2 regions of the Alteribacillus bidgolensis genome follow, and region 2 is predicted to be linked to the other one. Evidence: predicted binding sites of a transcription regulator. Region 2 holds the regulator's gene; the other holds the start of a gene.
What was found. Region 2 encodes NrdR, which represses ribonucleotide reductase genes. Its sites were predicted from a motif close to AACACNATATATNGTGTT; they were not measured.
Positions count from the first base shown of each region.

Region 1 (15,374 bases), 1.6 Mb from region 2:
TAAATATTCTTTTGGGCTAACAAGCTGTTTATCCATCTTTCAAGTTTATCTCCTCTATATAAACCTAAATTCCAATAAACAGACAACCATGCCAGCCACGGAGCATGTTCCATTAATTTCGTTTTATCAAGCAGGTCGTTTGCTTTTAATGGCATGATGATAGATTGAAGTTCCTTTGCAGTATATCCTGCTTTTACTAAAGCTGCCATTAGTGCACCTGCACTCGTTCCGGCTGTCCTCTCAAAACAATACCCTCGTTCTTCCATTATTTCTAATGCTCCTAAAAAAGAAAATGCCTTTACACCACCACCAGCAAAAACACCATCAATTCTCATGGACCTCTCCCCAATTACTTTTTTTTATACTATGGCCCAAACTTCATTGATGTGTTGATCTTGACATAAAAACGTCATTTTTCACATTAGATACTGACTTCTGCACCCGGAACAAATATTCGCAGTTTTAGTAAAAAGTTCCTCTTTATCGTGTTCGTTCGCACGGCTGGGCACTGAAGCTAGACATGGATCAAATAATATATGAAACAATTATCATTTCTTAGACCATTAGAAAAACTCGGCTTGCCGCCGAGTCCTTATGGTGGAAGTCGTCGTTTTACTTATACTTTGTTCCTTTAACAAAGTTAAACTTTCCTAAGGTATAAAAAAACCCGCCCCTTCTTGGACAGGCTTACATTTCTTCTATTTCATCCGCTTCATTTTTCCGCTGAATCTCTTTTAATAATTGTATTCTTTCATCGTTTTCTTGAAAGAATTGAACCACATCTCCAATACGATCTATGGCATCCCAGCTAAGATGGTGCTCTATCCCTTCTACATCGTCATAGATATATGCTTTATCTACACCAATCAATTTTAAAAAGTCCTCTAGCAGTTCATGTCTATAAACCAATCTTTTTCCGACTTTTTTTCCCTTTGCTGTTAGTACAAGTCCCCTATATTTTTCATACACCAGGTAATCTTTTTTATCAAGTTTTTGAACCATTTTCGTAACAGAAGAGGGGTGTACTTCAAGTGCCTCTGCTATATCCGACACTCTTGCATATCCTTTTTCTTCTATTAATTTATAAATTCTTTCTAAATAATCTTCCATACTTGGGGTGGGCATCCTGGTTCCTCCAATACGAGATAACAATAGTTACATGGATAATTAAGTTAAATTAGTGCTTCATATAGTGTACAATATATTCTTTTGAACCACAAACCAGCCTTTTTATTGCTCTTTGTCAGAAAACCTCATTTACACTTATAAATATAATACTTTGTAGTTGAATGAATTTCATAATACATTTCTATATCATTATAAACGAACATTTTATAAAATTCCTCGTCATCGTTCGATTTTCTCTTCAGGCGGACGCTTTCACTCTCGGGGCACAAGCGCGACATCTACTCCACTCACTTTATTCGTTATCGTAGTGTCTTCTTTGCCGGGGGCTTGGCTTCGGCCTCCTCGGCAGGAAGCTATCTGCGGGCCTTCAGCAAGCTTATCCTGCAGTCGCCGACTTCCGCTACAATCGATATAATGTTCGTTTTTGATAATCAAAATAGCACTTATGAAATTGATTCCGTTATAAAAAAAAGAGAGGAGATTTCCCCTCTTTTTCGATAAAGTTTATTTACAGACCACACTTTAATTGAGCACCGCAGTTAGTACATGTATTGCATCCGCCCATATCTTCAACCGTTCCTTCTCGGCAAACTGGGCAAGTATCACCGATTTCATTTCCAAAATTAATGGTAGTAGAACGTACATCTTTGATTGTATCTACGAGTACAACCTTATTTTCATTTTTTTCTTGGTCGTTCTCCGTCGCTTCTGTGCTGGCATCCAAATCATTTTCTTCTGCCTTTAGAGAAAGAACTTGGGCATCACGGCTTCCATCTACATAAACCGTGCCGCCTTTGGCTCCTCCGCGATAAAGTCTTTCATACACCTTTTGCACCTGTTCTACCGTATATCCGCGCGGGGCATTAACCGTTTTAGATAGAGAACTGTCTACCCATTTTTGGATGACACATTGAACATCAGCATGTGCTTCTGGTGTTAAGTCCATTGCAGAAATAAAAAATTCAGGAAGATTGCTGTTATCGGCTTCTGGGTTTTGTTCCAAATATTCTTGGACAATCTCTGCATTTACTTCAATAAATTTACCAAGCCTTCCGCTTCGATAATATTTAAAGGAGAAATAAGGTTCAAGGCCGGTGCTTACACCAACCATCGTTCCCGTACTTCCAGTCGGCGCTACTGTAAGAAGATGAGAGTTGCGGATCCCATGCTGTAAAACAGCTTGTCGTATGTCTTCTGGCATATTTTTCATATAACCGGTATTAATGAATGCTTGACGCAGTTCTTTGGTTTTTTCTTCCGTCTCTCCAACAAGAAATGGAAAGCTGCCTTTTTCTTTGGCTAATTCAACACTTGTCCGGTACGCGGTTGTAGCAATCGTTTTAAAGATTTCATCAATAAGCTGATTCCCTTCTTTTGATCCATAACTTGTTTCAGCGTAAATCAGTAAATCGTGCAGCCCCATTACACCCAGGCCAATCCGCCGCTCTCCTTTGGCCTGATGTGTGTTTTCCTCGAGAAAATACGGGGTCGCATCGATTACATTATCTTGCATACGTACACCGGTTTCTACTGTTTGCTTGAGTTTCTCAAAATCTACTACTTTATTTTCTTTATCCGCCATTTCAGCAAGATTCACTGCAGCTAAGTTGCATACTGAATATGGTGCAAGCGGCTGTTCGCCGCAAGGATTAGTTGCCACTACCTTTTGTCCGTAGCTTTGAGCGTTTGTTTGCTCATTGGCATTATCAATGAAGAAAATACCTGGTTCTGCAGAGTAAGTGGCACATATATTAATCAGCTTCCATAATTCTTTTGCTTTAATTTTTCGATACGTACGAATACCATATCCTTTTGCTTCCCACTGACGGACATCTCCAATTTCCTGCCAATATTTATTGTACTGTTTCATTTCTTCTTTTGTGTAATTTTCTACATCAGGAAAGCGCAATTCATAATCTTCATCATTTTCTACAGCATCCATGAAATCATTTGTTAAACATACAGAAATGTTGGCTCCTGTTAAAAATTCCGGCGAATTGACAGAATACGTTCCGCCATTTTTCAATTTTTCTTCTGCTTCTTGAATAACTTTAGAATCAAATCCACCTTGACCTGGGATATTTTTATAATTTAAAACTCCCTGATATAAAGCTTCTTCTGTTTCTGTCAACGGACTGAATTTTAATTTTTCTTTCACTAACATTTTAATCTGCTCATCCTCTGTATGATCTAACAAAAACCTTAAAATCCGAGGATTTTGCATCTTAGAAATAATAAATTCGAGAATGTCTGGGTGCCAGTCTGCAAGCATGATCATCTGAGCACCACGACGGGATCCTCCTTGTTCAACTAAATGAGTAAGCTTTGCAATGTCATCGAGCCAGGAAACAGACCCTGAGGATTTTCCATTTACACCTCTTGCTAATGTATTTCTAGGTCGAAGGGTAGATCCGTTTGTCCCCACTCCGCCTCCTCGGCTCATTATTTCCATAACTTGTTTACGGTGTTCAGAGATTCCTTCCCTTGAATCCTCAATAAAAGGCATCACATAACAATTAAAATAAGTAACATCTGTTTTAGCTCCTGCTCCGTATAAAACACGCCCTGCAGGAATGAAGTTCATATTGACCAATTCTTCATAAAACCGTTGAAAAGATTGTTCTCGTTTCTCATCTGTTGTTTCTACTTCAGCTAGGCCTGTAGCATTTCGTTTCGCTATTTGTTCATAGTAAATTTCAAGCGGTTTTTCGATGACGTCAAGTGATCTCGTTATTAGCCCTGTTTCTGCTTCTTCTGGGTCGAGCACGTGGTGAAAACTGTCATCTACTAATACTTTAGCTTTTCCAGCATCCCAATCTAATTCCATGACAATTCCAAAACCTCTAGCTGGGAATTTTGGATCTTCTTTAACAGTCAGTACTACAAAGTCTCCGTTTTTCAATGTTTTTTTCTCTGTATCTTTAAAGGTATACCGGTCAAGCATTACTAAACGAGATACACCTTTTTTGGTCATATGCATATCTTCGGTAACCGGGTGTACTTGGGGGAAAAGTTCAATATCTTGGTTTAACTTTTGTTTATCAACTTTTATTACTTGCTGCATGGTAGCACCCATTTTTTTTCGTCCTCCCCGTTCATTCTATGGTATGTCTAAGCTTACCATATTCAATTACAACAAATCAATATATTGTATTTATTGAAATGTCCAACACACTATATATGGTGATAAATAGAATTTTGCTGAAATTTGTCAACTACAAAAACATACGATATCGAGAGAATAATCAAGCATATCTGACCATCTCTTTATTCATTTATATAATTACATTAATTTCTATCTTGCAGATTTAAAAAACAGGATCATCTTATTTTTCGTCAAAACAAAACACTTTTTTATATTATCGGTTCCTGAATAAATTGTATGTTACAGTTTAGATAAAGAAACAAATTATTTAAAAGACATCTGAATGGAGGTTGTACTTTGGAATACGTTTGGTTAAAAGACAAAATAATATCAAGACACGACGCCTATGTCCATTTCGATGATAGAGGTTACTACTTCGGCGATGGTATCTACGAAGTTATCCGAGTGTACGATGGATTACCATTCTTGTTTGATGAACATTTTGAACGTTTTTTAAGAAGTGCTAAAGAACTAGACATGCCCCTTCCTTATTCCATTACTACACTGAAGGAAAACATCAGGCACCTATTGCAAAAAAATGATATCAAAAACGGTTACGTCTATATACAAATGACTAGAGGCGAACAAATTAGAGACCATCTTTACTCTCGAGATATAATACCCGTCATAACTGCATTTACAAAAGAAGCAGAAATACCTGTAACTAAACAAACAAACGGAATCTCCCTGCTGGCAACGGAAGATATACGCTGGCTCCGTTGTGATATTAAAACGATCAATTTGCTTGGTAATGTTATGGCAAAAAGAAGAGCAGAAGACTATTATTGTGATGAAGCTTTACAGCATCGAGGAGACATTGTCACAGAAGGGTCTTCCTCTAACATCTTCATCGTCAAAAAAGGTGTCATTTACACACATCCTGCTAATCACTATATTTTAAACGGCATTACCAGGCAACACGTATTTAATCTTGCACAGGAAGAAAAAATCCCAATTTTTGAAGAAGCTTTTTCCCTTGAAGAAACGATAAATGCTGATGAAATTTTTGTGACTAGTACCACTCTTGAAATCATGCCGGTAATAAATATAAAAGGTTCGATTGAAACATCTTTGCAGCCTGGGACTATTACCCGAAAGCTGCAGCAAGCTTTTAAAGAACATACACATGCTGGTTAGAATTGTTTCTACTTAATTTATTACCGTTTCACTAAAAAGACAAACAATAAAGCGGTTCCTTTGTCATAGCGGAACCGCTCTTTCCATTAACGGCGGAAATTCCATTCTTCCAATTCATATTTGGTCCTTGCAAGCTCCCATACTTCTCTTTCTTCTCTATCATTTAATTGATAAGGCTCCCAACCTACATTCAAGCCATCAGCAAAACCTTTATGGAATGCTTCAGAAACATCTTTTAATTCAACTGGTGAACTCTTCAGCTCATTGATCGCCACAGCTTTATTTTTAAATGCTTTTTGCATTCTTTTTCTTACCCGTTCACTTGGATATTTAAAAAGATTGAATAATTTATCCTCATCTATATCTAAAATAATCGAACCGTGCTGCAGAATAACCCCTTTTTGTCTTGTTTGAGCACTTCCTGCTATTTTTCTTCCTTCTACAACCAGTTCGTACCACGAGGGTGCATCAAAACATACGGAAGAACGGGGATTTTTCAATTGATTTTCTTCTTCTTTCGTACGTGGAACAGAGAAATAAGCATCCAGTCCAAGATACCGAAATCCTTGTAAAATTCCTTCTGATATAACTCGATAAGCTTCTGTTACTGTAGCAGGCATTTGCGGGTGTTCTTCTGAAACGATCACACTATATGTTAACTCTTGATCATGAAGTACCCCGCGTCCACCTGTTGGCCGTCTAACAAATCCTAGTCCATATTTGTTTACAGCCTCAAAGTCTATTTCTTTATGTACTTTTTGAAAATAACCAATAGAAAGTGTTGCTGGATTCCATCCGTAAAAACGAACAATTGGCGGGAGCACCCCCTTGCTGTGCCAATGAAGCAGCATTTCATCCATCGCCATATTATAAGCAGGAGAACAATTGCCCGAATCAATAAAATACCATGTTTCTTTATCCATTAACCTCCACCTTTCTTCCTGTTCTTTCCCCAACAGAACAACACTCAGCTTGAAAAAGCCTCATTAATAGAGAATTGCGATAGGCTGTATTAATTTTTTTTTAGTGCAAAAATAGTCTACCAAACCTTTTAAAAAAACAAAAGTTTGATGATTGTTAAAAAGTTTCCAATCAAAAGGTTTTGCTTAGTGATAGAATCATTATTATAATACATCATGTAGCCTAATAAAGGAGTGGGAATTGATAATGATTACATGGATTTTATGGGGAATATTAACAGCCGTTCTCGTTTTTATGATTGTCCGGCGTTTTGTAAATCCTAAATTTTTAACAGAGTTGAACGAGAGTGAGTTTAAAAAAGGGTATCGGAAAGCACAATTAATTGACGTTCGCGAACCACGCGAGTTTAACGGAGGACATATCCTTGGTGCTAGAAACATCCCTTTATCTCAGTTAAAACAACGAATTAATGAAATACGCCAAGACCAGCCTGTATACCTCTATTGTCAATCTGGTGGAAGAAGCCGGCAGGCCGCAAGAATCATCAAGAAACAACGCGGTACGGATAATATTTTTCATTTAAAAAAAGGGTTTAAGAAATGGACAGGTAAAATCAAAAAATAAAACCCCTAACCAACAAGCAGGGGTTTTTACAATCTGGAGGCTGTTAAATAAACAGCCTTTTTATTAGGCCTTTACTTTATTTTCTGAATCTGCCCGTTTTTTATATTTTAAAACGGGTTTTCGTGCTGCCAATGTTTCATCGAGCCGCTTGATTACAGTCGTATGCGGAGCTTCTTGAACAATTTCTGGATCTTTTTCTGCTTCTTGGGCAATTTGTATCATTGCATCTGCAAACTCATCAAGTGTTTCTTTTGATTCTGTTTCTGTCGGCTCAACCATCATGCATTCTTCCACATTTATTGGAAAGTAAATAGTTGGTGGATGGTACCCAAAGTCGAGCAGTCTTTTTGCCATATCCAGGGTTCTTACGCCAAGCTTCTTTTGACGTTTTCCTGATAGTACAAACTCATGCATACAGTTACGATTGTATGGAAGCTCAAAATAAGGCTGAAGTCTTCTCATTAAATAGTTAGCATTTAACACAGCGTATTCTGAAACTTTTTTCAACCCTTCTGCTCCCATAGTTCGAATATACGCATATGCTCGTACGTTAATCCCGAAATTACCATAATACGGTTTTACTCTTCCAATGGAGTTCGGCCGGTTATTTTCCCATGTATAACCTGTTTCACTTTTTATCAATATTGGTTTAGGCAAAAAAGGGGCAAGCTCTTTTGTAACACCTACTGGTCCGCTTCCTGGACCACCTCCTCCATGCGGCCCTGTAAACGTCTTGTGCAAGTTTAAATGAACCACATCAAATCCCATATCTCCTGGTCTTGTAATGCCGAGGATCGCATTGGAATTTGCTCCATCATAATACAATTTGCCGCCAGCATCATGTATTATAGCCGACATTTCTACTATATCTTCTTCAAACAAACCTAACGTATTTGGATTAGTTAACATAAGCGCTGCCGTGTCATCGCCTGTCACCTCTTTTAAATGATCCAAATCAACAAGACCTCTTTCATTTGTATGCACGGTGACAGCTTCGAACCCTGCAACAGTAGCGGAAGCAGGATTCGTTCCGTGAGCAGAATCCGGGACAATAACTTTGTTTCGATGATGATCTCCATTGGCTTCATGAAAAGATCTGATCATCATTAAACCGGTCCATTCTCCTTGTGCTCCGGCAGCAGGCTGCAAGGTAACTTGATCCATCCCTGTAATTTCAGCAAGGGATTCTTGCAGATCATACATCATTTTCATAACTCCCTGCACCTGTTCTTCCGGCTGATAAGGATGAACATGAGCAAATCCCGGCATACGAGCAATGTCTTCATGAATTTTCGGGTTATATTTCATTGTACAAGAACCCAACGGATAAAAACCTGAGTCTACGCCATGGTTTCTAGAAGACAATGCTGTGTAATGTCTCATAATCTGTAATTCTGATACTTCAGGAAGTTCTGGTTCATTCGTTCGAAGATATTCTGCTGGGAGTAAATTTTCCACATCTGTTTCAATCAGCTCATCTTCAGGAAGAGAATAACCAATCCGCCCTGGTCTGCTTAATTCAAAAATAAGGGCATGTTCTTCAGTCTGCATTTACGGCACCCTCCAGTTCTCTAGCAAAATAATCCATTTCTTCTTTTGACCTTAGCTCCGTCACACATACAAGCATCTGTTCATTACGGTTATTATCGACTTTAGATAGATCAAAACCGCCAATGATCCCTTTTTCTTTCAGCTTTTTGTTTATAGATGACACTGGTCTTTTTACATCAATAACAAACTCATTGAATACAGGCTGTTCATTTACAATATTTATACCTGTATTTTTTACCTGTTCTTTAAGATAATTAGTATTTTTTATGTTTTGTACCGCCATTTGTCTGAGTCCTTTTTTTCCAAGAGCACTCATCGCAACGGATGCAGCCAAAGCATTTAGAGCCTGATTGGAACATATATTCGAAGTTGCTTTATCACGACGGATGTGCTGCTCTCTAGCTTGAATTGTCAACACAAAACCCCGTCGTCCATCTTCATCTACTGTTTGTCCAACTAATCGGCCAGGCACTTTTCTCATTAATTTCTTAGAAGCTGCAAAATAGCCGCAATGAGGTCCTCCCATTTGCGAAGGGATCCCAAAAGGCTGCGCATCCCCTATGACGATGTCGGCGCCAAACTCTCCAGGCGGAGTCAGAACACCAAGCGCCAAAGGATTGCTTGATACAATAAATAAAGATTTATAATCATGTGCCGCTTTTTCCATTTCTTTTAAATTTTCTAAAGAACCATAAAAATTCGGATATTGAACAATAACTCCTGCTGTACTGTCATCTATTGCATCTTTTACCGCCTCAACGTCTGTCTGTCCTTTAAGAAGGGGAATTTGTTGAACAGTCAAATCGGGACCGCTAGCGTACGTTTTCAAAACCTCTAATGCTTCTGGATGAACCCCTTCTGAAACGATAATTTTTGTTTTTTTCATCTTGCTGTAACTTGCCGCCACTAATGCCGCTTCTGCTAAAGCAGTCGCCCCGTCATACATTGAGGAGTTAGCAATTTCCATCCCAGTTAATTCGCAGATCATTGTTTGAAATTCGAAAATGGCCTGAAGTTCTCCCTGAGAAATTTCAGGTTGATAAGGTGTATAAGCTGTATAAAATTCAGATCTCCGTATAACATGATCGACAACAGATGGGATGTAGTGATCATAAACTCCAGCTCCTAAAAACGAGGGGTACACTTTTATATTATCGTTTTCACTGCTTAGCTGCTGAAATTCTTTTATAAGTGCCGGTTCCGATAAAGGAGAAGCAAGGTTCATTTCTCCAGTAAATCGAATTTTTTCGGGTATTTCTGAAAAAAGCTCACCTGTACTTTTAACTCCAATATAATCTAACATTTCTTGTTTATCTTCTTCTGTCATTGGCAAATATCGAAAACTCAATGTTCCAGCCTCCTTTTTGTTAAGCCTTTTTATAAAAAGGTGTTGAAATAACGACAGCTTTTAATGTTTTTTTGCGTATCTTTATATAAAGTTCTGTATCCAGTTTGGTATACGGTGTTTGTATAAGAACAAGTCCTATATTTTTTCCGAGTGTCGGTGATTGCGTTCCCGATGTTACACGGCCAATGATATCCCCTTTTTCATTTAGCACTTCATAACCGGTTCTAGGTATGCCTTTTTCCAGCATTTCAACCCCTGCCATTTTCCGTTTAACCCCGGATTCTTTCTCTTTTTTTAATGCTTCTTTACCTACAAAATCACTATCTTTTTGCAGTTTAACAGCAAACCCAAGACCTGCCTCTAACGGGCTGATCGTTTCATCTATTTCTTGACCGTAAAGAGGAAGACGAGCTTCAAAGCGAAGCGTATCCCGGGCCCCAAGTCCGCATGGCGCTATTCCTTCTGACTCTCCTGCTTTTAGAATGGCTTTCCATAGAGAAGGTGCTTTTTCGGCACTGCAATAGATTTCAAAACCATCTTCTCCGGTGTATCCTGTTCTAGACACTAAGGCATTTACGCCGTTTAGATCAACGTTTTTACGAAACCGAAAAAAACCGATGTTTGACAAATCTTCATTCGCAAGTTTCTGCACTATTTGTTCAGCTTTAGGCCCTTGAACCGCAAGTTGTGCATAATAAGATGACATATCTTTTATCAATTCTTCATCTCTAGCATGCTTTTTTAACCAATCGATATCTTTTTTTGTATTGGCGGCATTTAACACGAGCAAATAATGATCAACATCGAGCTGATATATTAATAGATCATCTAAAGTGCCTCCATTTTCATAACAAAGGAGAGTATAAAGAGCTTTACCCGGTTCTAGTTTGGCCATGTCATTTGTAATAATAGACTGCAAAAAATCGTAAGCGTCTCTTCCTTTTACTTCAGCTTCTCCCATATGACTGACATCAAATAGACCTGCTTTTTCTCTGACTGCCCGATGTTCTTCTTTAATGCTTGTGAACTGAACAGGCAGCTCCCATCCTCCAAAATCAACTGTTTTAGCACCTATTTCTTTGTACAATGGAAATAATGATGTACGCTTTAATTCCGTCATTTTTCAACCGCCCTTCTTTAGATAAATTCAAATTTCTTAGAAAATTTTTTTAAATACAAAAAAACAGAGGAATCCCTTTAAAAAGATTCCTCTGTCCTACAACCAGAAAGTTTCTTCTCCATCGCGGAGAATGTCTTCGTGGGTGGCTCTAAAGAGCTCTCTCCAGAGATGCGTCAGACAAAAGTCTTTTTGCCTGAGAGATTCACTGCACAAACAGTTTGCTCCTTCGGCGCCGTTTAAAACGATCTCTCCCTTTGTCGTCATCCGCTTTGTTATGTTTATTGATTATGTATGAATAGAAGTTTTCCAATATATGAATAAAAATATTTTTAATTGCACCATACTAATCTTACTGCGTTTTTTATTCTATCATGAGGGTTCGTGGTTGACAATCTTTTTTTCATAAAGGAGCGAACATTATGGAGCCTGAAATTAAGTTTCTTTCGGATTGGGAACTTTCAAAGGAGAAAAACTATGAAAATCGATTTATATCCACATGGGAACAGTTTTCTTTAGGTTATGAATCCGAACAATGGACCTCAACCCCCTCATTTGATGGATTGTTATGCCAAAACCATCTTTCCAGCCTTGAGCTATTTTCACACCAAGAAAAAACAGCAAAACGAGTCATAGAAGAAATGGACGGCAAAGCCATATTAGCTGACGAAGTTGGACTAGGAAAAACGATTGAAGCAGGTTTAATTTTGAAAGAATATATGGTCCGTGGTTTAGTAAAAAAAGTATTAATATTAGCTCCAGCTTCCCTTACTGGCCAGTGGGCAAAAGAGATGAATGAAAAATTCTATATTCCGGCGGTTACGCAAAGAAAAACGTATGTATGGGAAGAAGCTGATATCGTCGTAGCATCGATTGATACGGCAAAACGACCTCCTCATAGAGATATTGTACTGCAGCAAGAATACGATATGATTATTTTTGATGAAGCACATAAATTAAAAAATCCAAAAACAAAAAACTATGAATTTGCTCGATTGCTTCAAAAGAAGTTTTGTCTAATGCTTACCGCAACTCCTGTTCAAAATAATCCTGGGGAGCTGTATCATTTAATAAATTTATTAAAGCCCGGTTTATTAGGAAACATGCAAGAATTTAAAACACTGTTTAAAGAAAGAGGACAAGAAGCTGTAAAACATATCGTTCAAAAAGTAATGGTAAGAAACCGCCGGGACCAAACCGGCCTTAAATGGACAAAACGAAATGTATATTCGACTTACATTGATTTCAGTGAAGAAGAGAGAACGTTTTATGACACTCTCTTTCAATTAAAAAAGAGTCCTGAAAACATGATACACGGTTTTACCGCAACCACGCTTTTAAGAGAAGCATGCAGCAGCAGAGAAGCTGCATATATGACGTTAAAAAATTTATATGAACAAAAAGAGATTTCTAATACTTTATTTGAACAACTAATGACTTCCCTGCAATCTATTTCATCCAATAGCAAAGCAGAAAAGGCTCTAGATATTATTCAACGAACAAATGAAAAAGTAGTGCTCTTCACAGAATATCGAGCCACGCAGCTGTATTTACAATGGTTTTTTCGCCAGCATGGAATATTGTCTGTCCCTTTTCGCGGCGGCTTCAAAAGAACGAAAAAAGAATGGATGCAGCAGCTTTTCAGAGATCGTGCTAAAGTAATGATTGCTACAGAAGCTGCGGGAGAAGGGATCAACCTTCAATTCAGCAGCACAATCATAAACTACGATCTTCCTTGGAACCCAATGCGGTTAGAACAAAGAATAGGCCGATTGCACCGGCTCGGACAAACAAAAGATGTAGAGGTCTACAATTTTGCCGTTAAACAAACGGTCGAAGAACACATTCTTTCCTTGCTTTATGAAAAAATTAAACTGTTTGAAAACGTTATTGGCGAACTCGATACGATTTTAGCTTCTACTTCCTATTCTTCCTTTGAAGGATATATTACAGATGCCTTGCATTCGTCAGATTCCGAACAAGAAATCGAGTTAAAATTGCATCACCTTTCCGAATTGATGCAGCAATCCAATTAAAGAGAAGGTGTTACGTCATGGAACAAAAAGTTCTCCACCAATTTGTCAAACGTTATTTTAAGGCCAATGATGCTGACATTCTTATAGATGATAATAAGCGTCTTAAAGTACAATTAACAGAAGAGTTAGATCAACAGTTAATGAATCGCCCCTTTTATTGGCAATATATAAAAAAAACAGGCGGAATTCCACAGCCCATGACACTTACCCTCATTACAGAAGGAGAAAAAGAAAAGCAAGAAAAAGCCGAATACCTTCATTTCGGATCACCGCGGTTGCATCAAATTTTTCAATCTGCAAAAAAACAAGGAAATTGGACAATCCTTTATGAAGAGAAGAAAGAAGGAAAGGAACCAACCCCATTGTTCCCATGGCTGGTTGTTAATGTGAAAATTTCATACACGTCTTATCAGCGCAAAGACAGTATACAATCCATCGGACTTCAATTAATACACGGTCAAATGGTTGAAAATATGATGGAACATCTAAATAGCAAGAAATTAAATAATATAATAGCTGCACATTCATTTCCTATGCATTCCCTCATTCAAGTAAACAGCGGCTTACAACGGGTTAAACGGCATATTGAAAACAGGCTTCTAAATGAGCCTAAACATTGGGCAGAAAAAGCATACCAAAAGATGAAAGAAGAAATAAATATTCTAGAAGCATACTATCACTCTTCTTCTCAGCCACAGGAAGAATATGTACAAGAAAAAAATGCAATTGTTGAGAGGTACAAACCGAGAATATATGTGGATATTATTAATTCCGGACTTTTTTATTTAGGAGACTCTTCATTTCAATAGAATGAAATGCAAAAAACGAGGTCCCACGGTTTGGGCCTCGTTTTTTTATAAGTATGGGTTCTAGCACTCCTATACTTCAGGGGCTCCGCTTACAAATATCGTCATAATGGAAAACCATCCGAAGACTAAAAACGAAATTCCAGCAAAGCCAACTGCAAAAAAGTTTCTTCTTTTAATTTCCCGGATTGTTGCAATTCCACATAAAACAGCTACAACAAGAAGCATAACACCTAATGCCATGGAGCATTCCCCCCTTTATGTATTGGTTCCATTCATTTACAACTATATTATTTGATATGACAAATTTCATTATTATTATACCCTTTTTTAAAAAGACATGCATTAAAAATTTTAACTCTAAAACATACATTGATATAATGGTATCATTAAATCCAAGATAAAGATGGAGGAATACACAATGAAGTGGAAGCAGATTCCATTAGGACCTTTACAAACAAATTGTTATGTTTTGTACGATTCTGATAAAAATGCTGTTATATTTGATCCAGGCGGGGATGCACAAATTTTAAAAAGCTGGCTGAATGAAAACAAGCTTATCCCTGCAGCCATTCTGTTAACCCATGCTCACTTTGACCACATAGGAGCAGTAAGTGACATTAGGCAGTCGTATGATATTGATGTTTATCTTCATGAAAAGGAAAAAGATTGGTTAACAGACCCGAACAAAAACGGCTCAGCTCTATTTATAGGGAATTCCTCCATAACATCCGCACAAGCTGATCATCATATTAATGGAGAAGGAAACCTTACAATCAGTACTTTTTCATTTGAAATGTACGAAACCCCGGGCCACTCTCCTGGCAGTGTCTCTTTTTACCATTCTGAAAGCGAAACAATATTTTCGGGAGATGTTTTATTTTCTGGTGGCATTGGCCGTACAGACCTTCCTGAAGGTAATCATCAAACATTATTAAATTCCATACACGATAAACTTCTTGAGCTGCCTGAAAACACCCAGGTAGCCTGCGGGCACGGTCCTGTTACAACAATAGGTACAGAAATGGACAGCAATCCATTTCTAAATGGATTTTAAGTCTTTTATAAACATTTTTTGTTCCTTTACTGAAAAAATACTTACTTTTATGATTATAAAAATAAAGTATGAATAAAAGCCATAATAATAGCAGACGCAGCTATTATTATGGCTTTTTTAAAGAAAAAGATCTCCCGGGGGAGGGAGATCTTTAAGGGGAGTAAATCGTATTGAAAAATGAACTATGAGGGGGAGGGGGACTCCCTAATCATTGTTCTAACAATGTGTTTTTAGTATATTATATGTGTTAACACTATGTCAATAGTATAAACCTATATTAAATGTGAGCGTTCACGACGGGATTTAATATTGGTCAGATGATATAGATTAAAATCCACATCGGGAGTTTAGTCGATAAAATAAAGACGCTGCACCGTAACAAAATGAGAAAACACAGTCCCTGCTAGAAAAGATCTATAAAGAATTGTATTTCTATTGTTCTGTTTATGCTGCCAGCACTTAAAGCCAGTTATGGTGTTTAAAAGTACTAGGATAAAGCTAGCT
Region 1 is NZ_KZ614149.1:456,909-472,282, reverse strand. It holds gene CEF16_RS02520 (patatin-like phospholipase family protein) at 1-335, opposite strand, end outside; gene mntR (transcriptional regulator MntR) at 688-1,125, opposite strand; gene CEF16_RS02510 (vitamin B12-dependent ribonucleotide reductase) at 1,637-4,204, opposite strand; gene dat (D-amino-acid transaminase) at 4,571-5,410, shown strand; gene CEF16_RS02500 (lipoate--protein ligase family protein) at 5,497-6,333, opposite strand; gene CEF16_RS02495 (rhodanese-like domain-containing protein) at 6,578-6,955, shown strand; gene gcvPB (aminomethyl-transferring glycine dehydrogenase subunit GcvPB) at 7,019-8,506, opposite strand; gene gcvPA (aminomethyl-transferring glycine dehydrogenase subunit GcvPA) at 8,496-9,854, opposite strand; gene gcvT (glycine cleavage system aminomethyltransferase GcvT) at 9,874-10,974, opposite strand; glycine riboswitch at 11,146-11,238, opposite strand; gene CEF16_RS02475 (DEAD/DEAH box helicase) at 11,394-13,007, shown strand; gene CEF16_RS02470 (YqhG family protein) at 13,025-13,816, shown strand; gene CEF16_RS02465 (DUF2759 domain-containing protein) at 13,886-14,056, opposite strand; gene CEF16_RS02460 (MBL fold metallo-hydrolase) at 14,235-14,870, shown strand.
Region 1: the regulator NrdR is predicted to act here: its motif matches at 4,299-4,316, upstream of CEF16_RS02510 (vitamin B12-dependent ribonucleotide reductase).

Region 2 (15,374 bases):
AGCGCTTATTATGCTCCGGCTGCTTCTCTTACACAAATGGTAGAAGCTATTCTTAAAGATAAAAAACGTGTTCTTCCAACAATTGCTTATTTAGAAGGGGAATACGGTTATGAAGATCTGTATGTCGGTGTTCCTACTGTGTTAGGCGGAGATGGTATAGAGAAAATCATCGAGCTGGATTTGACTGACGAGGAAAAAGCTGAATTTGCTAAATCAGTAAAGTCTGTTCGCAGTGTAATGGAAGCTCTTCCAAAAGAATAAACAAAAAAGGTCAGCTGTAATAGTAAAAAACAGCTGGCCTTTTTGCTTCCATTGCTCAGAGTGAAATACCATTTCTAAGCCATAGCAGGGGAATCCTGTAATTCAATAAATATACTAGCCGTTAAATTGGTAAAAACTGCTTTTGTATTTGAGGGAATATGGAAGGTTATAGTATGATGAAAAAAGGATCATGGGGATACCAATGAAACCTGAATAATTTAGTCACTGACTGAAGGGGGACAGTGGCAGATGGAGGAAGATTATGCCGCAAAGATTGCTTGTTGTTGATGACGAAGAATCGATTATTACACTCCTTTCCTACAATCTGGAGCAGTCAGGGTTTCAAGTAGATACGGCCATGGACGGGAAAGAAGCAATGGAAAAAGTCAAGGGTACAGCTTATGATTTGGTAGTACTTGATCTCATGCTTCCGGAAAAAGATGGTCTTGAAGTGTGCAGACAGATACGGCAGGAAAGATTAAGTATACCTATTTTGATGCTGACTGCAAAAGATGATGAATTTGATAAAGTGCTGGGCCTTGAACTTGGAGCCGACGACTATATGACAAAACCGTTCAGCCCAAGGGAATTAGTGGCAAGAGTGAAAGCCATTCTAAGACGAGTTGAATACGTTCCTGCTGTACAACAAGAAGAAATCAACACAGATAAAAAAATAGTTATAGGACATTTGACCATTTTTCCAGATAACTATGAAGTGTATGTGAAAGAGAAGCAATTAGAACTTACGCCAAAAGAATTTGAATTGCTTTTATATTTATCGAATAATAAAGGAAGAGTAATGACAAGAGACCAGCTTTTAAATGCGGTATGGAATTATGAATTTGTGGGGGATACAAGGATAGTTGATGTACATATTAGCCATCTGCGTGAAAAAATAGAACCTAATACAAAAAAACCGGTATACATTAAAACGGTAAGAGGACTGGGTTACAAATTTGAGGAGCCGCCTTCTGCATGATGAAATTTCGGACAAGACTTGTTTTTGGATTAATGATTGCCATATTATTTGTTTTAGCTGCCTTAGGAATACTTCTCGGCCAGTTATTGAAAGGTTTTTATGTGGATCAATTAGAAGAAAGACTTGGAAAAGAAGCATCTATGGCTGCTTTAACATTGGAAGATACAGAAGAATCAGAGTGGCAGGAATATGCGGAAGAATTAGCCAAAAGGCTGGATGTCAGGGTAACGATTATACAAGAAGATGGGGACGTTGCTGGAGAAACCGCAGAAGAATCACAAGCTGCGGAAAATAATTTAGAATCGCCTGAAATCGAGCAGGCTGATGAAGAAGGAGGCACAACTATACGTTACAGCTCTATAGCGGAAGAAGAGCTGCTTTATTATGCCTATCCTTTTCAATATGGAGAAGAGGAAAATGGATATGTGCGTCTTGCTATGCCAGTGGAGCGAATAGGTGAAGTAAATCAGAAGCTATGGATGTTTCTAGCAGTTAGTTTTTCGATAGCTTTTATTATTATTTTGTCATTAAGCTATCGTATTGCTAACCAGCTGACACGTCCAATCGGACAGGTTACCGATGTGGCCAAACAATTAGCCAAAGGAAACTTTAAAGCAAGAACTTATGAAGGGACAAAAGATGAAGTGGGTCAGTTAACCAGATCCATTAATATTCTTGCTTATAATCTTGACCAAATTACAAGACAGTATCAGACACAGCAGGAAAGATTAGAAGCATTAATTGACCATATGGGTAGTGGTCTCATATTCATTAATGATCGTGGAGATATATCATTAATTAACCAATATTGCAAAGATATATTTAATGCGGATACAGATCAATGGCTGCAGCAATTGTATTATCAAGTTATTGAAGACAAGAAGCTTATTCAGCTTATTCAGCAAATATTTTTGACAGAAGCGAAAGTCCAAAATCAAGTACAATTGAATACACGCTTAAATGTAAGCCATTATGATGTGTATGGGGCTCCTATTGTAGGAGAAAAAGACAGGCTGCGAGGAATCGTTCTCGTTTTACATGACATCACGGAATTAAAAAAACTCGAGCAAATACGTAAAGACTTTGTTGCTAATGTTTCTCATGAATTAAAAACACCTGTGACTTCTTTAAAAGGGTTTACGGAAACGCTGCTTGACGGAGCGATGGAAGACGAACGAGCTAGAAAACAGTTTCTAGATATTATCTGGAAGGAAAGCGACCGTCTGCAAGATCTTATCAGTGATCTATTAGAGCTTTCCAAAATTGAAAAAGAATACTTTGAATTAAACTGGCAAAAGGTGAACGTGACGAAATCGGTAGAAGAAGTTGTAGAATTATTACGGCCCAAAGCAAAGAATAAAAAGCTGGATCTATTGGTTGATGTTCCAGATGATATCTATATGGAAGGAGATACTTCAAGGTTTAAACAAATAATTATTAACCTTGTTACGAATGCTATCGTTTATACTCCAGAAGAGGGAAGTATCCACGTTGATGTTAGAAAAGAAAAAGAGTCTGTCGTCGTGTCCATTAAAGACACAGGCATTGGTATTAGTGAGGAAGAACTGCCTCGGATTTTCGAGCGGTTTTACCGTATAAATAAAGACAGAAGCAGAAATTCTGGCGGCACCGGTCTTGGGTTAGCAATTGTAAAGCATCTGGTAGAGGCTCACCATGCTTCAATCAACGTGTATAGTGAGATAAATAAAGGAGCTACTTTTATCATTAGGTTTCCACAAAAAAGAGAATGAACAAATTAAAACAACCTTTACAAAACCTTAACAACAACTAAATGACTACTTAACGTTATGGCATTATTATTTAAAGGGAACGGTTTCATTATCTGTTTCGCTGATCTTTGATTCATCCCTTCAATCAGCTGACAGACTGAAACATCCCCTTTGAAAGACGAAAGCCTCCCCTTGGCTTTCGTCTTAATTTTATTGCCGAAAATAATTAGAGCTGCAATAAAGCAAAAGAACTAGGCTATCTCAAAAGGTTAGATTAAATCATCTAGCAAATGGAATATGTGAGAGTCCTGCGGGAAAAAGGGCAGTGTAAAGACCCTGCTGGGAAGGGTTTGCTCACAAGGAAAGCAACGCCCCCGGGTGTAAAGAAGACACTACGAGAATGAGCCAAAGAGAGTTTAAGTAGATGTCGACTTGTGCCCTGAGGATGAAAGCGAGTATATCCATTTGCGTTTGCAAAGAACTGACTTGTGGGACAGCTCTGTTCTTTTTAAAATGAGGGTTTATGTTATTTCTGATGCAATGTTTTTCGAATAAAGGATGGAAAGTCGTTTCATTTGTAATATAATGAAAAAAGCGCTTGCTGCATCGATAGTACAAGGTGATGGATAAACAAGGAAGTTTATTCTTTCTTTTGATCCATCGAAACCTATTGGGGGCTTCGTTCGTAAAAGATTGATAGACAAGAAAAAGGGGGTTAAGTATTTGTTAAACATAAAACAAATTATATTGGGCTTTATTTCACTAATAGGAATTGTGATATTAGCTTTATTTCTATTTACAGGCTGGTATACGGTAGATGAATCGGAACAAGCGGCCCTTATTACGTTTGGAAGGGTAGATGAAACAGTTACTGAGCCAGGCCTTAAATTTAAACTGCCGTGGCCGATTCAAAAAGCAGAGATTCTGTCTGTTTCTACTAATAGTTTAAGAGTTGGGTATGAAGCATCCGATGACGGAGAGGTAACTGATTATAATGACGAAGCGAAGATGATAACCGGTGATGAAAACATATTGTTCGTAGATCTCGTTGTACAATGGCGAATTACAGAGCCGGAAAAATACTTATTTAATGCGAATGAGCCTGAAAACATATTATATCAAGCTTCCTCTGCGTCTTTGCGCGGTGTAATCGGAAGCTCCGAGGTAGATGATGTGCTCACCGATCAAAGAGCAGAAATTGAAGGAACCGTGTTAGAATCTTTAACGGAATTAGTAGAGAGATACCAAATTGGTATCACTGTCATGGATGTGAAGCTGCAAGATGTAGAACTTCCGACAGAAGACGTGCGTCAGGCCTTTACTGCCGTCACAGACGCTCGTGAAGAACGGCTTACTAAGATTAATGAAGCCCAAAAGTACCGCAACCAGGAAATTAATGAAGCTGAAGGGGAAAAAGATGCCGTCATTTCAAGAGCAGAAGGCAGAAAAGCGGAACGTTTAGAACAAGCACGCGGGGAAACGGCCCGATTTAATGCTCTATATGACGAGTACATTAATGATCCAGAAGTTACGAGACAGCGTCTGGTTTTAGAAACGATAGAAGATGTTCTGCCTGATACAGAGATGTATATCATTGATAGCCAGCAAGATACAGTAAATTATCTTCCAATCCGCCCATTAGATAAAAATAGCGGAGAAGCAGCTGTGGCAGATGAAAACAGCCAAAATAACCAATCTGGAGAAGAAAACACCGATCAAGGAGGCGAGTCGGATGGCAGATGATAATAATGTATTTGATATGAGTGAAAGACAGTCCGGCGGCTCCTGGACAAAGTGGATTCGCACAGCGGTTATCATCATTGTGTTATTGTTTCTCCTTATTGTAGGATTAATGAATGTATTCATTGTAGAACAAGGAGAATATAAAGTAGTCACTCAATTTGGGGAAGTAGTCCGGATCGAAGAACAACCAGGAATAAGTGCAAAGATCCCATTTATTCAACAAGTAGCCTCACTGCCAAAATATCAAATGAACTACGATATCACTTCCGCTGAAATTAATACACTCGATAAAAAAAGAGTGCTCGTTGATAACTATGCAGTTTGGAGAGTAGAAAATCCTCAAGCTATGATTGCGAATGCCAAAACGATCGAAAATGCCGAATCAATAATGGCCAATTATATTAATTCCGTCATCCGCTCAGAGCTAGGTCAATTAGAATTTGAACAAATTATTAATGAAGATGACTCAGCAAGAGGCGATGTTAATGAAATGGTAAGCAGCCGTGTGAACGAACTGCTTGAAGAAGGAAATTACGGCATCGCTTTAACCGATGTTCGAATGAAAAGAACCGACCTGCCCGAAGATAATGAAAAAGCTGTTTACCGCCGCATGATTTCAGAAAGGGAATCGACAGCACAAGAATACTTATCAGAAGGGGATGCAGAAGCAAATCGTATTCGAGCTAATACAGACAAAGAAGTAACTGAAATGATCTCAAGCGCAGAAGCCGACGCTGAAGAAATAATCGGTGAAGGCGAAGGGGAAGCTGCTGAAATATACAATGATGCATTCAGTCGCGATCCAGAATTCTATGAGCTTTATAAGACGCTGCAAACCTACGAAAAGACAATCGATGATGAAACTGTCATTGTTCTTCCATCTGATTCACCATATGCCCGTATCCTAATGGGGTATGTTGACTAAAAAGCAGCAAGCAGTCCTTATTCAAGGGCTGCTTTTTCTTGGTACTTTAGGAATGCTTAACATTATTAAAGGATCAAACTATAAGCAAATCTACAACTTCCCCCATTTGGACTTGGCGATAAGCCAAATTCTTCTAATGCCGGTGGGGATAATTGGTAACAAAACAAGGATATGGCGTTTGCCTAAGCATTTGGAGGCAAACCTGTGCAGCACCGTTGATCCTTTGGAAGTAATAAATGCGTGTCTGTGATAAAATATATTTGGATGAAAACATGACGAATTAATTTAGATAGAGAGGGGCTTTCTCATTGAGCAAGCTGGTTTTAATTGATGGTAATAGTATTGCGTATCGGGCTTTTTTTGCTCTGCCGCTTTTAAATAATGATAAAGGCGTCTACACAAATGCTGTATATGGGTTTACAACAATGTTATTAAAAGTGCTTGAAGAAGAGGATCCAACCCATTTGCTCGTTGCGTTTGATGCAGGTAAAACGACTTTTCGTCATGAAACATATGATGAATATAAATCTGGACGACAGAAGACCCCTTCTGAGTTATCCGAACAGCTTCCATTGATTCGTGAAATGCTTGATGCTTTTAATATTTCCCATACAGAATTAGCCAATTATGAAGCAGATGATATTATAGGAACATTGTCAAAACAAGCAGAAGAAAAAGCTTGGGATGTAAAAGTATATTCAGGTGATAAAGATTTACTGCAGCTGGTCTCAGATAAAACCAAGGTAAGTCTTACAAAAAAAGGGATAACAAATGTAGAAACATATGATATTCAAGCTATAGATGAAAGATATGGAATAAACCCTAAACAAATAGTGGACATGAAAGGGCTAATGGGTGACAGCTCTGATAATATTCCTGGAGTACCTGGGATTGGAGAAAAGACTGCTTTAAAATTATTAAAAGAACACGGATCGGTAGAAGCCGTATTAGAATCGATTGACCAGATTTCAGGGAAAAAGATGAAAGAACGGCTTGAAGAAAATAAAGAGCAAGCTTTAATGAGTAAGGAATTAGCCGTCATTTTTAGAAACGCACCTATACATGTGCAGATTGATACGTTAAAGTGCCAAGACTTAGACACAAAGAAAGTAATAGATCTGTTTAAAGAATTGGAGTTTCAATCTCTTCTTAGCAAATTTGATGATGCAGAAGAAGAAAAGCAGGAGCTAGAAGATGTGCCTTTCGAGAAGGTTGAAAATGTCACCGAAGAAATACTCGCTAGTCCTTCTGCTTTAGTAGTGGAAGTTCCAAGTGAAAATTACCACCATGCCGATATTTGGGGAATTGCAGTTGTTAATAAAACAGGCAGATATTATATTCCACTTGACACGGCATTATCATCAGAAAGCTTTCATAAGTGGGCAGCAGATGACTCAAAAGAAAAATACATGTTTGATACAAAACGCGGCGTTGTAGCTTTAGGCTGGAAGGGTATTACACTTGCTGGTGTGACACATGATATGCTGATTGCTTCTTACTTAATTGATCCTTCTGTCTCTTCTCACAATGTTGCAGATATTGCCGCCAGAAAAAACAAACATATCGTTCACTCGGATGATGCTGTATATGGAAAAGGAGCAAAACGAGCGATTCCAGAAGAAATTACACTTGCCGATCACTTGGTTCGAAAAGGTGAGGCTATTTTTTCTTTAAAAAGCACATTAGAAGAAGAGTTGAAGAAAAATGAACAATATGACCTTTTTACAAAATTAGAAATGCCGCTTTCACTTATTCTTGGCAAAATGGAAACGTCTGGTGTACTAGTAGATAAAGAGCAACTGCAGAAAATGGGAGAAGAATTGGATGCAAAGCTTGATGAATTACAAAAAGAAATTCATGAGCTGGCAGGAACGGAATTTAATATTAATTCTCCAAAACAGCTTGGTCCTATACTGTTTGAAAAGCTGAATCTGCCTGTTATCAAAAAAACAAAAACAGGCTATTCTACTTCAGCCGATGTGCTCGAAAAACTTGAAGACCAGCATGAAATTATTCCAAAGCTCTTGTTGTACCGGCAAGTTGCAAAGTTAAAATCCACTTACATTGAAGGACTTTTGAAAGTAATTCATCCTGATACAAGCAAGATTCATACAATATTTAATCAAGCGATAACACAAACAGGCCGGCTCAGTTCTACCGAGCCGAATCTGCAGAATATCCCCATTCGGCTTGAAGAAGGACGCCGCATTCGCAAAGCATTTGTCCCGTCGAAAAAAGGGTGGTCTATTTTAGCGGCCGATTATTCTCAAATTGAACTTCGCGTTTTAGCTCATATTGCTGGAGACAAAGGGCTGCTAGAAGCCTTTCAGAAAAACATGGACGTTCACACAAAAACGGCAATGGACGTTTTTCATGTGAAGCAAGAAGACGTTACAGCCAATATGAGACGAACGGCCAAAGCGGTAAATTTTGGAATCGTTTACGGTATATCGGATTATGGGTTATCGCAAAGTCTTGGTATAACAAGAAAAGAAGCACAAGAATTCATTGACCGGTATCTTTCTAGTTATCCTAATGTCAAAGAATATATGGAAGATATAAAAGAAGAAGCTCGGGAAAAAGGCTATGTGACGACTTTGTTAAACCGCCGCCGCTATCTGCCGGAAATTACAAGCAGAAACTTTAACCGCCGCTCATTTGCAGAACGTACGGCAATGAACACTCCGATTCAGGGAACAGCGGCTGATATTATTAAGCAGGCGATGGTAGATGTCAGCGGCACATTAGAAAAGGAAAACTTACACAGTCGTTTACTGCTTCAAGTTCATGACGAATTAATTTTTGAAGTGCCTGAAGAAGAAGTAAATAAAATGAAAGAGCTCGTACCGAAAGTGATGGAACAAACCATGCAGCTTGATGTTCCTCTAAAAGCTGAGGTTTCTTACGGGCCAACTTGGTATGATGCAAAGTAAGGAGAGAAAGTGACGATGCCGGAACTTCCGGAAGTGGAGACTGTCAGACGAACATTAACAAAACTAGTTAAAGGGAAAAAAGTAGAACAAGTAGATGTAACATGGCCTAAAATCATAAAAAAGCCTGATGACATAGAAGCGTTTGATATGCTGCTGCATGGACAGGAAATTCAGCATATTGGGCGCCGAGGAAAATTTTTGACATTTCAGCTTAATGATTATGTGTTAGTTTCCCATTTGAGAATGGAAGGAAAGTATGAGATGGGAGATGGAAGTGCCCCTGATAAACATACCCATGTCCGTTTTTTCTTTTCAGACGGAACAGAATTACGATATAAAGATGTAAGGAAATTTGGCACCATGCATTTATTTCCAAAAGGAGAAGAGATGAGTACTCAGCCATTAAGCCAATTAGGTCCTGAGCCTTTTGAGGATCCAACGTTCACGCCTGATTATTTAAAAGAAACATTTCAAGCTACGAGCCGGGATGTGAAAACGGTCCTATTAGATCAGCGGGCGGTTGCTGGGCTTGGGAATATTTATGTGGATGAAGCTTTGTTTAAAGCAGGTATACGTCCTGATACAAAAGCAGCTCTTTTATCTAACAGCAAAATTGCAGCATTACACGAAAAAGTAGAAGAAACAATTAGTAATGCTGTTCTTAAAGGTGGAAGTTCTGTTCGTTCTTATGTAAACGGGAATGGAGAAATGGGATTGTTTCAATTGGAGTTACATGTATATGGCCGTCAAGGAGAAGGGTGTAGGGTTTGCGGAAGTGAAATTATAAAAACAGTCGTGGCCGGCAGGGGGACGCATTATTGCTCTTCTTGTCAGCCGGCAATTGTTGCTCTAAAAGGAAAGTAACACTGAATGGGCCCTTTCCATATACTGTCGTAGACGCAGACAGGGAGGAGCCCATCTCCTATGACAGAATTCATTTCTTTAAGTTTGTTGGCATTTGCAGTTAGTGTAGATAGTTTTGGAGCAGGCTTGGCTTATGGATTACGCGGCTTAGAGCTGCCAGTAAAATCTCTTTTATTTATTGGTTTATGCTCGGGGCTGTCCGTACTAATAGGAGGAACAGCAGCATCAGTGCTTTCAGCGTATGTGCCCCCGGCTGTAACAGAAACGATTGGAGGCGGCATTTTAATTCTTATCGGTGTTTGGGCACTGATTCAGGTTATAAAGGATAACAAAGCTTCTCCGTTAGAGAAAGAAAAACCATCTGATGAAGCGGGGAAAAAAAGGGGAATGTTGTCTCAATTAGTGAGTATTATAAAACAGCCGGATCAAGCAGATATGGACCATTCAGGAAGCATCAGTCCAAGAGAAGCTCTGTTTCTCGGGACAGCGCTGTCATTAGATGCCTTTGGCGCTGGAATCGGAGCATCACTGCTTGGTTTGTCCCCTTTTTTATTGGCTGGAGCTGTCGCTTTCATGTGTTCATTGTTTTTAGCAGGCGGAATGAAAGGCGGTAAGAAGCTAGCAGCCTTTGAAATAGTACAAAAATTATCGTTTGTACCAGGCGTGCTTCTTATTTGCCTCGGATTATGGAACTTGCATTAGAGAGAATAGAAGAGAGCTTGTGATCCAGGCTCTTCTTTCTTCATTAGCCCTGCAAAGAGGAGAGATGGCAATGATTATTGGTTTAACAGGTGGTATTGCCAGTGGCAAAAGTTTAATAGCCGATCAATTTCGAAAACACAGCATTCCTGTCATAGATGCAGATGAAATTGCTAGAGAGGTAGTAGAACCGGGTGAAGCTGCCTATGAAAAGGTGCTAGAACAGTTTGGAACAAAAATCCTTGAGCATGATGGAACGATTGCTAGAAAAAAATTAGGGCAAGCCATTTTTGGTGATGACTCCAAGCGCCAGATATTAAACCAGATTATGCATCCAGCGATTAGGCAGCGTATGATTGAAAAGAAAAAAAGATTTCAAGAAGAAGGCTGTAAAAACATTGTGTTTGATCTACCTTTGTTGATTGAAAATAATCTTCAATTCATGGTCGATAAAGTACTGCTTGTATATGTAGATGACACGACTCAAAAGAAAAGATTAATGGAAAGAGATCAAGAGGGAGAAGAAGATGCGAACAACCGGATCGATTCCCAAATGCCGTTAAAGGAGAAAAAGCAATTCGCAGACGCGATTATTGATAATAATGATACAAGAGAATCGTCCATTACGCAGCTTGAAAACATATTGCAAGATTGGAATATTACATGAAAAACGAAAACGAGGCTCTGGTTCGGTGCACATACCGTCTGGAGCCTTTTTTATTCCTTAGAAAAGTTTAACTTTACTAAAGAATCAAAGTATAAGAAAACTAAGGTTCCGGTTTTTCTAATTAAAAATGTACTAGGGCAATTGAGGTTTTCGAAAAAAATTTCAAAATAAATAGTACCAAAAAGCCTTAATGTGATATACTAATTTTATAAAAGGGATTAATTAGTATATCATAAATTGCAGGGAGGCTCTTCTGTATGAAAGCAAAAGTAGCAGTAAACGGATTTGGGCGGATTGGCCGGATGGTATTCCGAAAAGCGCTGACGGATGATTCTTTGGATGTTGTGGCAGTAAATGCCAGCTATCCTGCCGAAACATTAGCTCATCTTTTAAAATATGATTCCATTCATGGTGTATTTGATAAAGAAGTAGAAGGAAAAGATGAAGCCCTTTATGTAGACGGGAAAAAAATACATCTGCTTAGTGAGCGTGATCCAAAAAACCTTCCCTGGAAAGATTTGGATGTGGATGTAGTTATCGAGGCAACCGGAAAATTTAAAACAAAAGAAAAAGCATCTTTTCATATAGAAGCAGGGGCCAAAAAAGTAGTCATTACCGCCCCGGGAAAAGATGAAGACGTTACAATTGTTATGGGAGTTAACGAGGAAGATTATATCCCGGCTGACCACCATATTATTTCAAACGCTTCATGTACAACAAACTGTCTTGCTCCAGTAGTAAAAGTACTTGATCGTTCGTTTGGAATTGAAAGCGGTTTGATGACAACGGTTCATTCTTACACGAACGATCAGAAAAATATTGATAACCCTCATAAAGATTTACGGAGGGCAAGAGCATGCGGTCAATCTATTATCCCGACTTCCACTGGAGCGGCCAAGGCGATCTCTAAAGTTCTTCCTAATCTCGATGGAAAAATGAACGGCATGGCCTTAAGAGTTCCTACTCCAAATGTATCACTTGTAGACCTTGTGATAGACACGGAAAAAGAAGTTACTGCAGAAAGCATTAACCAAGCATTGAAAAATGCAGCTCAAACAGATTTAAAAGGAATTTTGGCATACACAGATGATCCATTAGTATCTGTAGATTTTAACGGCAACGAACATTCTTCTATTATTGATGGATTATCTACCATGGTAATGAACGACCGGCAAGCGAAAATTCTTGCTTGGTATGATAATGAGTGGGGTTACTCATGCCGAGTAGTTGATTTAGTACGTTATGTAGGGAAACAAATACACAAAAAATCAATGGTGAGTGCATAATTGAATATAATGATGTAATATTTTTCAACCCGGCCGTTCATAAGCCGGGTTTTTCTTATGCTTCATGAAAGTTTAAATTTGTTAAAGGGTAAAAGTATAAGCAAAGCTACGTCTTCTGCCATAGGGATCGGCAGCAAATATGATTTTACAGTACCGAGAGGCTCGAGTGAAAAGAAATAAATCATGCATGTCCCGTTCAAGTCGACGCTTTAAAATCCGCTAATACATATGCTTTTCTTAGGAGAGAAATATCCACCTTTCCAAGACGTTATCCAAAATGGTATGATAGAAAATATATATAATATGAGCGTAAAAGCCGGCTTCTAAGTCGCGGTTTTTTGTACGTTAAGAAAGTTTACCTTTGCCTAGGTGTTTTCCTTTATTCATGGCGGCAAGCCAAGTTTTTCTAATACTGTTACGAAAGTTATGATAAACAGTATAAGAAAAATGATGGTATTCACAATCAGGACGACGTACGAATGCACCGCTGCACCATACGTGGTGTTTTCAGGGGGCCTTTAAAAGGCGACAAGCCGAGTTTTTAATGGAGATGATATAAAATGCTTTGTCCTGCATGCCACTCTGATGCAACAAGAGTTTTGGATTCAAGACCAAGCAATGAAGGAAAATCTATTCGGCGTCGTCGGGAATGTGATGCTTGTCACCATCGTTTTACTACGTTTGAGATCGTAGAAGAAATTCCTCTGATTGTCGTAAAAAAAGAAGGAACCAGAGAAGAGTTCAGCAGAGAAAAAATATTGCGCGGTTTAATTCGAGCATGTGAAAAAAGGCCAGTTCCACTAGAGAAATTGGAAGAAATTGTAAACGCTGTTGAACAACAACTGCGCAGTGACGGAAAATCAGAAATAAAAAGCGAAGATATAGGTGAAATGGTGATGGAGCGGCTTGCTTCGGTAGATGATGTTGCTTACGTACGATTTGCCTCTGTATATCGTCAATTTAAAGATATAAATGTATTTATCAATGAATTAAAAGAACTCATTAGTAAAGATAATGAAAAGTAACAGGAGCTTATGGAAAAGGGCCTAAGCTCTTTTTTCCACGTTTTTACTATCTATAAGAAAAGCTTTTGGTTATTTTTGAAAGGGGGGGCGGTATGTCACTTCATTGGACCGAACTGCTGCCAATTGATCGTTATGCTGTGCGAACGGCAGATCAGCTCGGAAACAGAGAACATAAAACCCTGCAGCTGTTGTATCAGCCTTTAACAGGAGCAACAGCTATTTCTTTGTATAATATGTTATGGAGCAAGCTGGAAAAAGATTGTTTTTGGAGCGGGGAAGCAACACATCACGAATTAATGGCAATGCTGAACCTCCCGCTTGATGATATTTATGATGCAAGACGTATTTTGGAAGGGATCGGCTTAATGAGGACGTTTCGCCGGCAGGAAGAAAAGTCGACATTTTTTATATATGAATTACAGCCTCCAATGACTCCTGCCCAATTTTTTCAAAATGATGTACTGAGTGTTTTTTTGTATAATAAACTAGGAAAAGATCGATACATTCAACTGCGCAGTCGGTTTTTGATCGAAGCAGTGGATACGCGGGCCTATTCCGAAGTAACAGCTGCATTTAACGATGTTTTTTCATCTTTACAATACTCAGAAATTAATCCACGCAACAATCTATCAAATGTCGAAGAAGACAAAGAATTGGAAGGAGACTATCACGAGCAGAACATCCATTTTAATGAAAGTGCCTTCGACTTTGATCTATTAAAAGCTGATCTTCCCGTATTTATCAAAGGGGATAAACTATTAAATGAACCAATTAAATCAGTTATCCGGCGTCTAGCCTTTGTATATAGGCTTGACCCTTTAGAAATGAGCAGAATCGTTCAGCAGTCTCTTTCTAATGATGACTTGATAGATGAAGCAGAGCTTCGCCGAAAAGTTCAAGACTGGTATCGGTTTGAATATGGCAGTGAACCGCCGGCGTTAGGTTTGCGTACACAGCCAGCCCAACACCGGACAATGTCAGAAAAAGAACCCGTTACGGAAAAGGAAAAAATGATTCTTTTTTACGAACAAACTTCTCCGTTAGCATTTTTAGAAAGTATATCGGATGGAGCGAAGGTGCCGCTTTCTGATGTGAAGCTGGTTGAGTCTTTGATTTTTGATTATCAGCTTCAGCCTGGTGTAGTAAATGTATTAATTGACTATGTTTTAAAAACGAATAACATGAAGCTCAATCAAAATCTTGTTCAAAAAATAGCCGGACATTGGTCACGTAAACATATTCAAACCGTAAAAGAAGCCATGGATCTAGCTAAAAAAGAATACCAGACGAGAAAGCAGAGGCAGCCTGCAGGCGGCGGAGAAATGAATACAGCAGGACAAGCACGCTCTTACCGCCCGTATGTACGAAAAGATAAGCTCCCAAAATGGCTCGAAAATGGGGCGCAAAAAGCAGACAAGCCTGAAAAAGAAATATTAAATGACTCCAGTCTTAAAAAACAAAAACAGCAGTTTGAGGAAATGCTGAGACTGCGTAAAAGCAGCCGGCAAAAATGAGGTGACCTAATATGGACTCAATCCGGTCGTCTTTAGAACGTTTTATGGATAACAATAATTGGCGGAAGAGGTACGAAAAATTAAAACAAGAAGTATTATCGTATCCGCAAATTAAAACATTTCTCAAAGAACACCCGGAATGGACAACAAAAGAAATGGAAACGCATATGATGACATTTTTTGAGTATAAAAGGGAAAGACAAAATTGCGATGCTTGTCCTGGTTTAGCAGAATGTCCTAATATGATGCAGGGATATCAGCCTGAGCTAGTAACCGATAAAGGGCAGCCGCTTATTACGTATCACCCGTGCCGGTTAAAAAAACAGGCTGATGAACGAAAAAGACAGCAGTCGCTTATTAAAAGCCTTTATATTCCAAAAGAAATATTGGAAGCAACCTTTGATGATATCGAACAAGACCATGCAAGCCGCCTGTCAGCCAGTAATCAATGCTTGAAATTCGCTTTGCAGGCTGAGCCCGGAGAAGATGCAAACGGCTTATATCTTTACGGTAAATTTGGCGTAGGGAAAACCTATATGATGGGGGCGATTGCTAATGAATTGGCAGAACGCGATATTTCTTCTATGATCGTATATGTACCTGACTTTTTTAGAGAAATGAAGCAAGCTTTATCAGATGGTTCGGTGCAGGAAAAAATAGATAACGTAAAGAACGTAGAAGTGTTAATACTGGACGATATTGGGGCAGAGACGACTTCTGCCTGGGTTCGTGATGATGTTTTAGGTGT
Region 2 is NZ_KZ614149.1:2,050,031-2,065,404, reverse strand. It holds gene mdh (malate dehydrogenase) at 1-261, shown strand, start outside; gene CEF16_RS10340 (response regulator transcription factor) at 524-1,240, shown strand; gene pnpS (two-component system histidine kinase PnpS) at 1,237-2,991, shown strand; gene hflK (FtsH protease activity modulator HflK) at 3,694-4,713, shown strand; gene hflC (protease modulator HflC) at 4,703-5,638, shown strand; gene polA (DNA polymerase I) at 5,947-8,571, shown strand; gene mutM (DNA-formamidopyrimidine glycosylase) at 8,587-9,435, shown strand; gene ytaF (sporulation membrane protein YtaF) at 9,496-10,137, shown strand; gene coaE (dephospho-CoA kinase) at 10,208-10,801, shown strand; gene CEF16_RS10295 (glyceraldehyde-3-phosphate dehydrogenase) at 11,059-12,087, shown strand; gene nrdR (transcriptional regulator NrdR) at 12,648-13,112, shown strand; gene CEF16_RS10285 (replication initiation and membrane attachment family protein) at 13,205-14,626, shown strand; gene dnaI (primosomal protein DnaI) at 14,638-15,374, shown strand, end outside.